3 regions of the Chengkuizengella sediminis genome follow, and region 3 is predicted to be linked to each of the others. Evidence: riboswitches for the same ligand, from Rfam matches in the RefSeq annotation. Region 3 holds a riboswitch; each other region holds the start of a gene.
The links. A riboswitch is a leader RNA that binds a small molecule or an ion and turns the genes downstream of it on or off. The one in region 3 is predicted to bind cobalamin.
Positions count from the first base shown of each region.

Region 1: another riboswitch for cobalamin. It lies ahead of cobJ (precorrin-3B C(17)-methyltransferase); the one in region 3 lies ahead of EPK97_RS09140 (hypothetical protein).
Region 2: another riboswitch for cobalamin. It lies ahead of EPK97_RS13670 (ABC transporter substrate-binding protein); the one in region 3 lies ahead of EPK97_RS09140 (hypothetical protein).

Region 1 is NZ_SIJC01000005.1:163,030-168,218, reverse strand. Features, by position in the region: gene EPK97_RS12180 (M14 family zinc carboxypeptidase) at 1-362, opposite strand, end outside; gene EPK97_RS12175 (Yip1 family protein) at 557-1,183, opposite strand; cobalamin riboswitch at 1,342-1,542, shown strand; gene cobJ (precorrin-3B C(17)-methyltransferase) at 1,790-3,448, shown strand; gene EPK97_RS12165 (sirohydrochlorin chelatase) at 3,483-4,343, shown strand; gene cobK (precorrin-6A reductase) at 4,365-5,141, shown strand; gene EPK97_RS12155 (precorrin-8X methylmutase) at 5,131-5,189, shown strand, end outside.
Region 2 is NZ_SIJC01000006.1:136,074-141,262, reverse strand. Features, by position in the region: gene cobT (nicotinate-nucleotide--dimethylbenzimidazole phosphoribosyltransferase) at 1-1,000, opposite strand, end outside; gene EPK97_RS13680 (heme ABC transporter ATP-binding protein) at 1,060-1,854, opposite strand; gene EPK97_RS13675 (FecCD family ABC transporter permease) at 1,912-2,952, opposite strand; gene EPK97_RS13670 (ABC transporter substrate-binding protein) at 2,953-3,957, opposite strand; cobalamin riboswitch at 4,066-4,252, opposite strand; gene EPK97_RS22245 (hypothetical protein) at 4,427-4,558, opposite strand; gene EPK97_RS13665 (ABC transporter substrate-binding protein) at 4,782-5,189, shown strand, end outside.
Region 3 is NZ_SIJC01000003.1:425,466-430,654, forward strand. Features, by position in the region: gene EPK97_RS09125 (ATP-binding protein) at 1-843, opposite strand, end outside; gene EPK97_RS09130 (CbtB domain-containing protein) at 857-1,060, opposite strand; gene EPK97_RS09135 (hypothetical protein) at 1,050-1,562, opposite strand; gene EPK97_RS09140 (hypothetical protein) at 1,549-2,076, opposite strand; cobalamin riboswitch at 2,262-2,464, opposite strand; gene EPK97_RS09145 (NAD(P)H-dependent oxidoreductase) at 2,553-3,137, opposite strand; gene EPK97_RS09150 (MarR family winged helix-turn-helix transcriptional regulator) at 3,259-3,690, shown strand; gene EPK97_RS09155 (MFS transporter) at 3,819-4,961, shown strand; gene EPK97_RS22375 (amino acid adenylation domain-containing protein) at 5,178-5,189, shown strand, end outside.

The DNA.
Region 1 (5,189 bases), on a different contig from region 3:
CCATAATTGTGATAGTTAGCATCCGAATTAGGGAAATCTAAGGCATCCATTTGATCAGGAATTTCTTCAGTTAGTGGAAAATTTAATTTCTTTAAATCCTTAACTTCTGTAGGGTGTGCGATAACAATGACATGATTTTCACCAATTTCTTCGATTACGACACCCGTTCTAGCAATTTCACTTCGTTGTTCCTTGGTAGATACATTATCGATTCGGAATGTTATTCGTTTTTCTGCATCCTTCTTTTGCACCTCTGAATTTGCATCAACAACTGTAAAGATGGGTGTAATGAGTGGTGTTGCAACTAAACACACCATTAACATTACTGAAAAACATAAACGATAACCTTTAAATAACTTCATTTTATTCCTCCTTCTAGTGAATTCTCAACATCATATTCCCCATATATTATATTTATGAATATTTATGGAAGAGTAGCTATTTACATTCAAAAGGGTAAAACCTGCCACTTCAACCAAGTTATCAATTTTAAAAAATGGAGGATTTCCAATTGAAAGAGGACTTCTTAATAAGAAGCCCTCCTAATTTATTATTTTTATATGAAAGAGATCGTTGTAATAAAAAGACCAAATAGGAATATCAATACCATTAATGCTACGAATATAATTATAACAGTTAGTAGTGATTTCCATGCTGAAAATTGAAGAGCTTCTCCAAAACATTTAAGGAAGATAATAAACTCCCAAATTCCCAACGTAATTTGTATAAACCCAAAAAATAGTAGAGTCATTAATAAGACAGGATCATTATCAATTTTTGGTGTTAAAAGAGTAAAGTTTTCAATCCCAAACAAAAATAACATAGGAATCCAAGTGAAAACCAAAATATAAATACTTGGTATAAGTGAATGAGATAAAGCGTATCGAATTCGAGTATTATCTCCTTCTCCACCTAACCATGTTCCTACCCAACGTAAAATGGATGGGGCAATAAAATATGTTATTAATGCACCTATAATAGTTAAAAATAAACATAGGGTAAGGATTGAGACCATATTTGTAGCAAAGTCATCACCGATATAACTTGTTGATGCTCTGTTTAACGTAGTGGAAATTGTTCCGATATAAATTAATAAAAATGTGTGTTTTGGTTTTCTTTCAAATACTTCCTTCATCGTTGCTCGTGGTTTCAACCAAATAGAAACCCATGGATTAAAATTCATTTGTATTCACTCCAAGTCTTATGTGTATAGTAATTGCGCATTTTTATATTCGACAAATGATGTGAAATACCTGTTTTAAAAATTAATAGATTTAATATATGATTTAATCATAGACAGAATAGTAACATTTCTTTATAATGAATTTGATGTTTAAACAATTGAATACTATTGAAATTGGTGGAACGTTGATTCGTTCCTTAATAGGGAAGAACGGTTTAAATCCGTCACGGTCCCGCCACTGTAATTGGAGAGTAGACTTAAGCCACTATAATAATGGGAAGGCTTAAGTAACTGAATCAAACATTCAGTACATACGATGATCCATTAGTCAGGAGACCTGCCATTTTCTGTAACACTAATATGAACCTACGAGGATAGGGAGGTGTATAATGAGACTGGTAGATTTTTGTTCCATTCCAGAGATAATTTAGCACTTTCTACGATTTAATTGTAGAAGTGCTTTTTTTGTATTAAATGAATGTTGGATTAATCCAATTAGTGGTAGTTTATATATTTTCGAATATGATCTTAAAGAATAACTTAAGCATAACGATTTATAGAAGTGACTTAAACAACAATTACGTTTAAATAAAGGAGGAATGTGAGATGAAAGGTAAACTATTAGTTATCGGATTTGGTCCAGGTAGTTTTGAGCATATCACAAAAAGAGCACGTGAAGCGATACAAGAAAGTGATGTCATTATTGGATACAACACGTACGTTGATTTAATTCGTGATTTGCTCATAAATCAAGAAATCGTTAGAACAGGTATGACGGAAGAAGTAAGTCGTGCACAGGAAGCGGTAAAACAAGCAGAGGCTGGTAAAAAAGTAGCGGTTATTTCCAGTGGGGATGCAGGAGTTTATGGTATGGCTGGACTGATTTATGAAGTTTTAATAGAAAAAGGTTGGAATGAAACAGAAGGTGTAGGAGTTGAAGTCATCCCAGGTATTTCCGCCATTAATTCCTGTGCTTCATTATTAGGTGCTCCGATTATGCACGATGCTTGTACGATTAGTTTAAGTGACCATTTAACACCATGGGAACGAATTGAAAAACGAATAGATGCAGCAGGATCTGCGGATTTTGTCATCGCTTTATATAATCCTAGAAGTGGAAGAAGAACGAGACAAATTATTGAAGCACAAAACATATTATTAAAATATCGTGCTCCTAATACCCCTGTAGGTTTAGTGAAAAGTGCTTATCGTGATCGTGAATATGTGCAGATAACTACTTTAGAAAAAATGTTAGAGTTTGATATTGGTATGTTAACAACCGTTATTATCGGAAATTCTACTACATTTTTATATGATGGGAAAATGATTACACCAAGAGGTTATCAAAGAAAATACACATTGGATCGTAATGAACAACAGCTTAAACCACATGAGCGATTAAAAAAAGAAAATGAACCCTGGTCTTTAACACAGGAACAAGCTTTATATCCTTCAGAAAACGATAATCTATCATTAGAAGAAAAACAAAAGGAGGGAACAGCTCCTCTAACTTTAGCGACTGAGGCCTTACGGACTTTGCAGCAAAATCAAGAAATAGAAATTGCCCCAATTTTAAACAAAGAAGATGCTAAGGTGGAGAAAGCTGTTTTTCAACAGGAATCGATTTTAGAATTTGCAATAAGCTCAGGGATCGCAAACAAGAAATTTACGGCTAAACAAATGAAGCTGATTGCAGAAATCGCTGATGAAAAAGGAGAAATAGAATATACACCACACCATCAAATTCTACTACGAGTACCTACCAGTCACCCAGATAGGGTAACAAATCGCTTGAAAAATGAAGGGCTGTTGCTAGCTCCCATCGGGGATGTAGCTCAAGTGAAAGCATGTGATTTCTGTGATGAGGAAAAGGATGAATCTATTCCATATGTAAATGAGATACATAAACGTATTGATGGTTTAAAAACACCTAAAGAAATAAAAATTGGTTTTAACGGGTGTGCGATGGCTTGTTATGGCGCAGTCAAAGAAGATATTGGAATTGTGTTCCGCAAAGGTAAGTTTGATTTGTTTTTAGGAGCAAAAACAATAGGAAGAACAGCTCATGCGGCACAACCTGTGGCAGAAGGTATTGAAAAAGAAAAAATTGTAGATATAATTGAACGAATTGTGCAGGGATATGCCAATGACGGTTTTCCAAACGAGCGATTCCATAAATATTTTAAACGTGTGAAAGAAATTGAAGGTTTTACATATCGTGATGTACCTGTATTAGTGACAGAACAAGTCATATGCGGAGAGTAATATAAAAGGAAAGAAATCATGGGAGGTATTAATCATGGAAGCTGTATTATTTGTGGGTCATGGAAGTAGAGATAAAGAAGGTAATGATGAGGTTAGAACTTTTATAAAAAATATGCTGCCACGTATTCATACACCGATAGTAGAAACTTGTTTTTTAGAGTTTGAAAAACCAAATATCAATCAAGGAATAGACCTTTGTATTGATAAAGGAGCAACGAAGGTTGTTGTAATCCCAATTATCTTATTAGGTGCAGGGCACTCTAAGATCCATATTCCAGCAGCGATTGATGAAGCAAAAGAACAATATCCAAAGGTTCATTTTGTGTATGGGAGACCCATTGGAGTACATGATCTTGTCATTGATATATTAAATGAACGTTTTCAAGATGTCGTTGAGATGAATGGAAAAGAGATTCAAGAAGAAACAGCGGTATTAATTGTAGGAAGAGGGAGTAGTGAACCAGACGCAAATAGTGATGTTTACAAAATCTCTCGTTTGTTTTGGGAAAAGATGAAAGTGAAATGGGTTGAAACAGCATTTATTGGGGTTACGTTCCCATCAATGGATGAAGGAATAGAACGTTGTTTAAAACTTGGAGCGAAAAATGTAGTTATACTTCCGTATTTCTTGTTTACAGGTATTTTAATTAAAAGAATGGAAGATATGGTGAAATCCTATCAACAAAAATATGAAAATCATCAGTTTCAACTAGGTGAATACTTTGGATTTCATTCGAATTTGAAAGAAGTTCTAATAGAGAGAGTAAACGAAGGGTTACGGGGTGAAGTGAAGATGAATTGTGATAACTGTACATACCGTTTAGATGCGATGAAACATATTGATCATCACCATCATCATGATCATGACCACGACCATCATCACCACCATGCTTAAATGAAGGGAGATATTACCAAAATGATCTTAGTTCTAGCAGGGACAAGTGATGCAAGAGAATTAGCTTTGCAAATGAAAGAGATGGATATCCCCTTAATAACAACGGTTGTCACAGAAAATGCAGCGATTTCAATGCGAGAAGTAGATTTACCAGTTTTAGTTGGAAGACTATCATCAGATGCGATGATGGAATTGGTCAAAGAAAAAAATATTCAAATGATCGTAGATGCAAGTCATCCGTATGCGGAAGAGGCTTCAAAAAACGCGATTCATTGTGCAGAACAAAGTAGAATCACGTATGTTCGTTTTGAAAGAGAAGGTTTAGAGTTTACACGACATTCATTACTGCATAAAGTTGAAACATATGAACAGGCGGCAGAATTAGCAGCTCAAAAGCAAGGAGTTGTCATGTTAACTACAGGCAGTAAAACGTTAAAAACATTTACAGATAAACTAATTGACCTGCCTGATACCACATTGGTAACTCGGATGTTACCTCGTAAAGACAATTTGGAAAAGTGTGAAGAGTTAGGTATACAACAAAAAAATATCATCGCTATGCAAGGTCCATTTTCAAAAAAATTAAACAATGCACTTTACGATCTTTATAAGGTCAATGTCATGATTACGAAAGAAAGTGGAAAGGTTGGAGCTGTGGACGAAAAGGTGGAAACTGCGTTAGAAATGGGAATTGAAACGATTATGATCACAAGGCCAAAAATTCAATACGGAACTAAATTTTCTGATTTTGCAAACATATTGAACTATATAAAGGAGGAACTTAAGCATGGATTTTAAAACGGAATTTAAACCACTAACAGTACAACCACAAGAAATAGAAGGAAA
Region 2 (5,189 bases), on a different contig from region 3:
TATTTAATGCGGCATCCACTAACTGAAAACATAGAGCAGCACCCGTTCCTTCTCCTAGTCTCATATCCAAATGTAACATCGGCGTCAAACCCATCTCTTGCATCATGAACTGATGACCTTGCTCCTGAGATAAGTGTGAAGGAATCATATACTGAACTGATGTAGAACATAGTTTATAAGCAATTAATGCAGCAGATGAAGAAATAAATCCATCAATAATGACGGGAACGCGAGATTTTGCTGCTCCTAGAATTACACCTACCATGCCAGCGATTTCTAATCCACCAACTTTTGTAAGTACATCAAGTGCATCCTTTTGATCAGGTCGGTTGATTTGAAGTGCTTGCTTAACAACACTTTGTTTATGTTTCCATTGCTCATCGTTAATTCCTGTTCCTCTTCCTACTGCTTGTTCGATATCAATTTCTGTTAAAGCAGCTAGTATAGCAGCGCTCGCGGTCGTATTTCCGATTCCCATTTCTCCAGTTGCTATTAATCTGTAACCCTTATCTACTAAATCCTCCACTACCTGGACACCAACTAATATAGCTTGTACAGCTTCTTCTTTACTCATTGCAGACTGCTTTACCATATTATTCGTACTCGGTTTAACCTTTTTACTAATAAGGTTAGGATGCTGTAGTGTTTCTTTTACACCAATATCAACACAAAAAACTTCTGCTCCCGCTTGTCGTGCCAAAACATTAATCGCTGCACCACCATTTAAAAAATTGTGAACCATTTGAGGAGTAACCTCTTGAGGAAATGCACTAATTCCTTCTTCACATACACCATGATCTCCCGCCATCACTACAACTGCTTTTTTACTTAAATCTGGTATTAATTGTTCTGTGATACCCGATAGTTGTTTGGCCAAGTCTTCGAGTCTCCCTAAACTTCCAGGAGGTTTAGTAAGTTGATTTAGATGGGTTAATGTTTTTAAGATCTCTTCTTCATTTAATGGTTTAATTTCTTGGATGATTTGATTAAGTTCTTGCATTATACTCACCTCTTATATTAAATTTATGATAAATAATTACTATAGAAATTGGGACTATTTTAGCCTTCACTAAAATGTGCCAATTGAGACTTTAATAATAATTGTGGCACTTCTAATTCTGGGTGTGAAAATATGATCGGTTCTGTGCCATAAACTTGTGAAATTAACTCGGATTTTAAAACTTCTGTCGGAGTGCCTACTTTAACAATCTTTCCTTCGTGTAAAAGCAGTAATCGATCACAATACATCGCCGCTAGGTTCAAATCATGTAACACTGAAATAACAGTTAATTGATTCTGCAACTGCCAGTTGCGTATATAATCCATCATCTGTACCTGATGACCGATATCCAAATAGGTAGTCGGTTCATCCAACATTAAAATTTGAGGCTGTTGTGCCATTACTTTCCCTAAGGCTACTCGTTGTCTTTCACCACCACTAAGTTGTTCTAAAGTACGGTTTTTTAGAGGTTCGATTTCAAGCTTTTCCATAATATCTGTAATTAGTTGTTCAGTATCTTGTTTTTCTGTTCCCATCCAGTTTTGGTAAGGATATCTCCCCATCTCTACGACTTCACGAACTGAAAAACCCACCAAAGGTAATGCCTCTTGCTGAAGTACTCCTATCCATTTGGCTAGATGTTTTCTTGAATAAGTATACATCTTATTTCCATTTATTTGAATGGTTCCTTTATTCGATTTTTCAATCCCTGAACATAACTTAAGTAAGGTAGATTTTCCACTTCCATTTGGTCCAATAATGCCAAAACTCTCTCCCTTTTCAACTCGAAAAGATATATCTTTAATGATATTCCTATTATCATATGTTTTACTTACATGTTGTATTTGGATCATAAATCTCTACCTCTTCTTCAATAATTTTATGTCGTTGCAGAAGGGTTGTCTCTATCCTTAAGAAGGATTGGTGATTTTCTTATTTTTAGATAGTAGATATGCAAAAAATGGCGCTCCAATAAAAGCGGTAATTACACCTAATGGAATTTCTTGAGGATTTAATAACATTCTTGCAATGGTGTCTGCCCACAATACATATATTGCTCCGAATAGTCCAGATAATGGTAAAATCAATCGATAATCTGAACCAACTAATAAACGAATTAAATGAGGCACAATTAAACCTACAAACCCTATTACACCTGCTACCGAAACAGCTGCAGCAGAGATTAAGGTTGAAAAAATAAGCACGATCCACTTTGAACGATTTACATTCACACCAAGATGTGCTGCTTGTCTTTCACCTAAGGCAAATAAATTTAACACTCGCCCATACCCTAATAGAATGATTAATCCTATGAATAAATATGGAAATAATATAATGGAAAAATCCCAACCTCGTAAAGCCAAACTACCCATCAACCAAAATAAAATACGATTAATTACATCATCGGATAAAGTGATCATAAAAGATACGATTGAGCCTAAAAATGCCTGAACAACAACTCCTGATAAAATCACTGTTTCTACTCGAAACTTACCTTGTATACCTGCTAATTTAAATACAAACAATAAACTTAACATTCCTGATAGGAAAGCAACAATAGGTACTGTCCATTGACCTAACCATAAAAATTGAATACCAAATAAGATTAAAAATGAAGCTCCTACAGAAGCGCCTGTAGCTACTCCTAAAGTAAAAGGATCAGCTAGTGGATTCCTTAATACTCCTTGAAAGCCAGCACCTGCTAAAGATAAACAAGCTCCAACTAGAATACCGAGTATAATACGAGGAAAACGAACTTGTAAAATTATCTTTTCTGAAGAAATTGGCCAATCCACAGAGATATGTTGTCCTACAAAAGGAAGCTGGTGTAACAAAATACGCCAAACTTGTAACAATGGTATATGTGCTGAACCCATAGATAAACTCACTACGATGGAAAGAAGAAGAAGCAGTAAACCTGCTCCTCCCCATATCATTAATTTATGCTTCATTTATTTCACCAATTCTGGATAAATTCCTTTAGCAATTTCTAATAAACCTTGTGTAATTCGAGGGCCTGGACGACTAATTAAATCGTCATTCATCCCTACTAAACTATCATCTCTAATTGCTGTGATTTCGCTCCATCCACTTCGTTCTGTAATCACAGGTTTCAAATCCATATACTTCGTCGTATAGATGATGACATCGGGATTTTCTTCGATAATCTTTTCTTCACTAATTTGTAACCAACCTGCTTGATCTGCTGCTACGTTAATCCCACCAGATAACTCGATTAATTCATTCATAAACTCGCCACTACCCACTGTCCAGCCTTCTGAAAACTCAAGATATATTTTCTTTTTATCTGCTTCAGAAATCCCTGATACAGCTTCTACTACTTGTTGTTTTTCATCAGCCATTTGTGTGACTACAGTTTCAGCTGCATCATTTGCATCTGTAATTAAACCTAGTAATTGAATGTCCTCTATCACTTCATCAATCGAATTAGGTTCAATTGTAAACACTTGAATATCAAGTTCAGCCAAGCCTATGATAATCGCTTCGTTTAAAGAAAGTCCCCCGATCACAAGATCTGGCTCAGCAGCTAAAATTGCTTCTGTATTGCCATCTAGAATCCCACCTATTTTCGGTTTTGTTGTGGCTTCTTCTGGGAAATCGTCATATTCAGTAACACCTACAATATTCTCATCTAATCCAAGTGCAAATAAGATTTCCGTTATACTCGGTGCAAGGGATACGATACGTTCAGGTTTTTGTTCAATTGTGACTTCATTACCTGAAGCATCTGTCACCGTTAATGGATATATCGTTTGACCATTTTCTATATTCTCAGCAGCTGTTTCTTCGGTTTCTTCTTGAGTTGTATCATTACTTTCTGCTACATCCTGTGTGCCTTGATCTTGATTTTCGCTTACCTCACTCGGATTGTTACCACATGCAGCTAAGCTGAATGCAAGTACAAACACAAGTAAAATCATTAAAATTTTCTTCATTTTCTCCACCCTTTTTTATGTATGTATATATATAAAAGCCCTTTATCCGTGTAGAATAAAGGGCATACTAAACCTTTCGATTTGCAGCTTCCTTTTCCTCGAAGGATCATCGCTCTTAAAATATAGGCAGGTCTCCTGACTTATGAGTTCTGACTTCCTCCCCTTCCCATTCAATAGAACAGTGGCATACTGAGGTCGTCCTCATTTACAGTGGCGGGACCGTGTCGGATTCACACCGAGCTTCCCTTTTAACCTAAAAAATAATTTCATAGGCACCTATCATTTCAATATTAAATTGTATATATAATAACCATTTCAATCTCTTAAATCATTATATGTTAATTTGAGTGACTTGTACAATGCTTTTTAAGATTTGAAACTGTACACAGTAAAAAAAGCGCATCGATTGAATATCGACACGCCTGTCTGGATAGTTTTTTTATATTTATATAAAAGATGGGGATCATTATCACCCTCCCCCTCCTCCTGAACCACAACATGCTACACTACCAGGTTTGTAATCTGTAAATTCATATGAATTGATACTGCTCAATTGAAAAATGACTAAAGTAATAAATAAGACCTTTAAAATTTTCTTCACCTTGTAAGACCTCCATATCTAGCTTTTGTTAATTATTTCTTGTAACTCTTAATCCTCATGCTAAATTTGTGACTTTTGTGTTTATATTTATAATTTCCCCTGCAACTGATATAATTGTATAAGTAATTACTGCAACTAAAAAGGATGAAAATTCCCATGATTTTCATCCCTTTTATTAACTTATATATGATAAATACTTTAATTTCTATGAGGGGAAACAATAATGAAACTAATCGAACATTACCTTATTTTAAATGCAGCTTATGCAACTCAAAAAAGTGATGTCGAAATTGAAACTACGCTGAGTGAAATCATAAGTATCCTCGGCTGTAGTCAGCCAAATGCAAAAGGGGTATTAAATCGATTAAAAAAACAAGGATGGATAAGGTGGAAACCAGGACGTGGTCGAGGGTACAGATCCCGTATTAACTTTCAACTTTCTCTGTTTGATGGCATTAAGATGTATGTATCAGAACAGCTAGCACAAGATCATTTCAAAGAAGGAATGGAGTTCCTCCATTCTTTATCCATTCCTACACAAATTCATAGTTTCTTAGGGCAATATCTAGAAGAGTGGTTTGGTTTTCAAACGGAAGGGGATAAGGAAATAAAACACATCTTACGTATACCC
Region 3 (5,189 bases):
AAACTGTTGGATATACGCTTCTGCTTTCCCAGCAGGTTTAGTTTTAATCTTAGGAACGTTTTTTTCAGAATGGCCACTTTCCACTATAACATCCTCTAAATTTGAGACTGGTAATAGTTCAGTAATCGCTTGCCCTAACATACTTTTTCCAGTTCCAGGCTCTCCAATTAATAACACTGAACGTTTCTGACGAGCTGCAATTTTAATCGTTTCTACAGCATGATCCTGTCCTACTACTTGATCTATCATTCGTGAAGGTATAGGGAGATCTTCAGTTGTTTCATAGTCTAGTATAGGCTTATGCGGATCATCTCCCTTTTCTATAAGAGGGACGATATATTTTTCTACGATCACCTTTACTTTGGATGAGGTATCATTTTTTACAAGTTCTAGGACGGGAATTAGGTTGATCTCTTTTTTATGTTTTTCTAAAAAGTGAATCAGTGTCATCACTGCTGTTTGACGAACATGTTCTGAGGAGTGGGAGAAAGATGTCTCCCACTTGTGCCAAACTTCCTTTGCGTTCGTTTCACTTGCGTATGTAATCCCCTTTGCTGTTCCTTCTCTTACGTAGAGGTTATCATCTTTCGCTAACCTAAACCAAATCTCCATCACTTTCTCGGACTTTTCTGTATAAAATCTTCCTAGCTCTCTACCTGACAAATAACGTAGAACCCATCGAGAATCCTCACTAAATCTGATTAGTATTGCAAAAAGATTATCGGGATGTTTGCTATAAAATTTTAAAAATAAAGAAATCGTCTGTTCTAATGCTACGACTTGATGTTTCTTAGCTAAGCGATGCATCACAACGGAAAATAGATTTACTAAAACATTTTTCAATGAAAAGACCACCTTAGTGACATGGAATAAACATTAAACCATGCCTTAAATCATGAAGCGCATCATGTACGGGTGCATAACTGGAAAATAAAGCGGTATAAATGACGATCCCCGCCAAAAGTGCAACAACAGTTAGTTGAATCGGAAGTGAAAGAAACATTGCTTTGAATTTATTTTTAAAACCATTCTTGTTTTGATATTCATATTTATATTCCATGGTAAGCTCCTCCTTTTATCGCATGTCTCGACCTTTTTAATTTTATGACACCCACACCTAATAACATACCTATCCCAATCATCATCACTAAAAAGAATATCGTTTTTAATTTAATAAACATCGGTGGATCAAAACCTTGTACTTCAACTAATTCCGTTCTTTCCATAATGACTTCGTTCGTAACCGGATTTAGGAGCGAAAATGTGACATCATGTTCGGCTCCATCAAAAAACTGAGCAGCAAATTGATAAGTTCCATCTTCTGAAGTATTTTTCATCGTAAGAATTTGTGCATTATCTTCTAAGCGTATGACATGAAACAGAATTTCAAAAGGACCATTCTCTGTTGTTTCCAACTTCCCTTCAAATGAATAAAGTTTCCCTACTTCCGTATGGTGATCTATCGCTCGACCATGATCATTATCATCATGAGCCCTAACAGTTGTGGATAGTCCTAATAGAAAAACTAATCCCAACATCAATAACAAACTACGATATCGCATGAGTTCTCCCCCTTCTAGCTGTTAAAATTAGACCGACCAAAAACCCAAATAAAACGAGGATACTTACAAAAATAATCGCATTTTGTACCTCAGCTTGATTCTCTGGAATATGAATGTTCAATAAATGAGTGCCTGCCAAGATCCCGTTTTCATCTAAAACTTCCACTGTCATTTGATAATCACCACGAATAGGGAACATATAATCAAATTCAGCCTTGCCATTTTCGACTAAAATTGTAGAATCAATTAACTCGGTACCCTCTACAATTGGAAAATCGGTTGGAGAGAAAAAATTCCGTTCAGGACTACTTAAAAAAATGTTAGCAGAACCGTTCTCAATCTCTGTAAATGTAAGCTCAACCTTCGCTGTGTCTAAATCAGGTCTTGTTTCTCCACCGTTCTCATTGTTCACTTCCACTTTTACACCTTCCTCACCCATGATTAGAGATGCTGGCATAAGTAGTAGAAACGTTAGTAAAAATCCTACTCCAAGAAATAACTTTTTTTGCATCATGCTCTTCCTCTTCCTCCACATTAATATTAGGTTTTTATTCCGGGGCCCCCAAAAAGTACTAGGTGTTCACTCCTTTGATTCTCCATCACTTTTTGGGGTATAAAAAAAACACTTCCTACAGAAGTGCAGAAAAGTGCAAATAAACGACTAAAAATTTATTCACTTTCCCTATCCTCGTAGGTACACTTGTGATACAAAAAAAGGCAGGTCTCCTGACTCATGGATCAAACGTAATTCAACTGAAAATCATTCAGTTTGTATAAACCTTCCCGTTTTACACAGTGGTTTACACTTACTTTCCATTTACAGTGGCGGGACCGTGACGGATTCACACCGTCTTCCCTTTTAAGAAACGCTTCAACGTTTCACCCTTTTTTACAATATTCACTTGTTAAACAGCCTATGCTAATTATAATCCAAGTTCTGGATTTGTTCCATACTTTTTACGTTATTAAAGTTGTAAAACACTTTTTTTATTATACTTGCACTTGTTGAAAATATCGATAGACTTTCGTTAGCTTTTCGGTTTGTTTCCCTTTTGGACTTTCCATATTACCAAACTCAAAAAATTTCACTTTTTTTATTCCTACAAAATTCAAAAGAGCTTTTTTCATTAAAACTTTGTGAGCATTATTTAAGAAGATCAACGGATAATTAGCAGGTCCTTTCATCGTTGATATGCATACGACAGACTTCCCTTTTAAAAGCCCTTTTGGAAAAAAACCATCATCTTTATAGGCAAAATTAGCTGCAAACAATTGATCTATATAACCCTGAAGCATGGCAGGAGGTCTTCCCCACCAGATAGGATATACAAAAACAATTTGATCAGCCCAAAGAATCTGTTCTCTGTACTTTTCCATGTTTGGATCACGGTGCATATCCCTTCTTCTTTTTTCATCATTAAATACTAGCAGTGGGTTAAATCCTTCTTCGTATAAATCTAATACTTGAACTTCCTTAATATTTGAGTTTTCACCGATACCCTCTAGTACTTTTTGTAAAAACGCATAGGATAAACTGTTGTGATTTGGATGTGTAAAAATGACTAATGATTTCATATAACTCACCTCATTTAGTTGTCTTTTGATAATTAAATCATACTCCAATTCTTTTTAGTTGTCAATTGATAATTGTTTTTTGATATGTAATTTGATAATCTTTCAATTAGAGGTGAGAACGATGGACAATCAAACTCTTTTTAACAAACTAATCACATTTACAAGCTCCGTACATCGTGTGACAAACGAGCTCACAAAAGATGCGAAACCAGAATTGATTACACAACTTCAATATGACATTATTGATTTCATCGCAGTGAATCAGCCGGTGACTCTAAGCGAAATTAGTGATTGTATTCGTATTTCTATGCCAAATGCGAGTCGTGAACTCAGAAAATTAGGTGAACACCACTTAATTGATAAAAAATCTGATGTTGAAGACAGAAGGAAACAGTTTATTTATCTTTCTAAAGAAGGAGAAATGATAATTGATAAAGCTTATAAGCAGATAGAGTTCAATTTCAATAATCGAATGAATGATGCTTCTGAAATGGATTTAGAAGAGATTGAGCTTGCCATAGACATACTTCAACGGAAATTGTATTTTGACTAGTTAATTGATTATTTATAAAATGCATGATATATGACTAATTTGAATCGTTTGAACTTATAGACAGAGGGCACCACCTTTAAATAAGAGTATCTACTTAGATATTTATTATTTAAAGGAGTGTTAGATAGATGAACAATCATAAAAATAAAAATTTAACACATTTATTACTTTCCATTTTCATAGTTTGTATTTCAATTTCTTTTTTCCAAGTCATTTATAAAAACTATATTGTTGAAGAATTCTTAGTTACAGCCTTTCAATTTGGAACCATCGATGCGATGAAAGAAATTCCCGGATTAATTGCTATATTCTTCATTTTAATTGCAATCAGATTCAAAGAAAGAAACGTGCTCATTTTCTCTATCCTTTTAATAGCATTAGGTTTACTATTGTATTCTTTAGCCTCTGGTTTCTGGGGATTGATGGTATACACATTCATTTTTAGTACGGGTACGCACCTGTTTTTTATTTATAGAGATTACTTAATCACGGATCTAACAACGGAAGATAATCGATCCACAATCTTTGGATATGTAGCAAGTTTGGGTGCTGGTGCAGGTTTATTGGGGATGTTATTTGTTTGGATTTTAAGTCAAAGATTTGAGACAAATGTTATTCTTTTTATTGGACTTCCTATCGCTTTGGTCTCTACTATTTTTGTGAAAAAATTAAATATGAACAAAGGTAAGAGTAAACAGAACAACAATCTGTATTTGAAAAAGGCATATTTTCCTTATTATCTTCTAACCACTTTATCAGCTGCACGTGAGATGATATTTATAACTTTTGCAACACTTTTACTCATTGTTAAATTTGAGACCCCACTTTCAACAATGGTACTATTATATAGTTTACATGGTGTCATAGCCGTATTAACACGTCCGTATATTGGAAAAGTGATAAAGAAGATAGGGATTAGTAAAGCTTTAGCTGTGAATTACATCATCGTAACCTTTATCTTTATTGGTTATGCTTACATTGAACATATTTGGTTTATTTACATTTTGTTTGTATTAGATGATGTTTTTGTAGGTTTTGACGATATTGGTATTTCTACCTATGTTGGGAAATTAGTTCCTAGAGAAGAATTAAGTACTACACTGGCAGTCGGGAGTACCTTATCACATGTGATAGCTGTAACTATTCCTATTGTAGGGTCTTTAATTTGGTTCATACTTGGGAGTACCCTTCCATTTTTATTAGGTTGTATAGTCACTGTGTTCGCTGCTTTTGTTTCTTCTAGAATTAATAATCTTAATAAAGTCTATTAATTTTTACAGAGTATTGATTTGATTGAAAATAATATATTACCTCAATTTACTCTTGAAAGTAAGAAAGTATTCCATTTCTATTGAGTAAAAAGTCTGACTGATTATTCATACTAAAGAAACTAAAAAAGGCAACCTTAAGACAACCTTCTGAGGTTGTCTTTTTTCTTGAAAATCTGCAAAAATTCTAATTGCGCTTAGACATTCTTATATAGTAAAATATGGCATAGA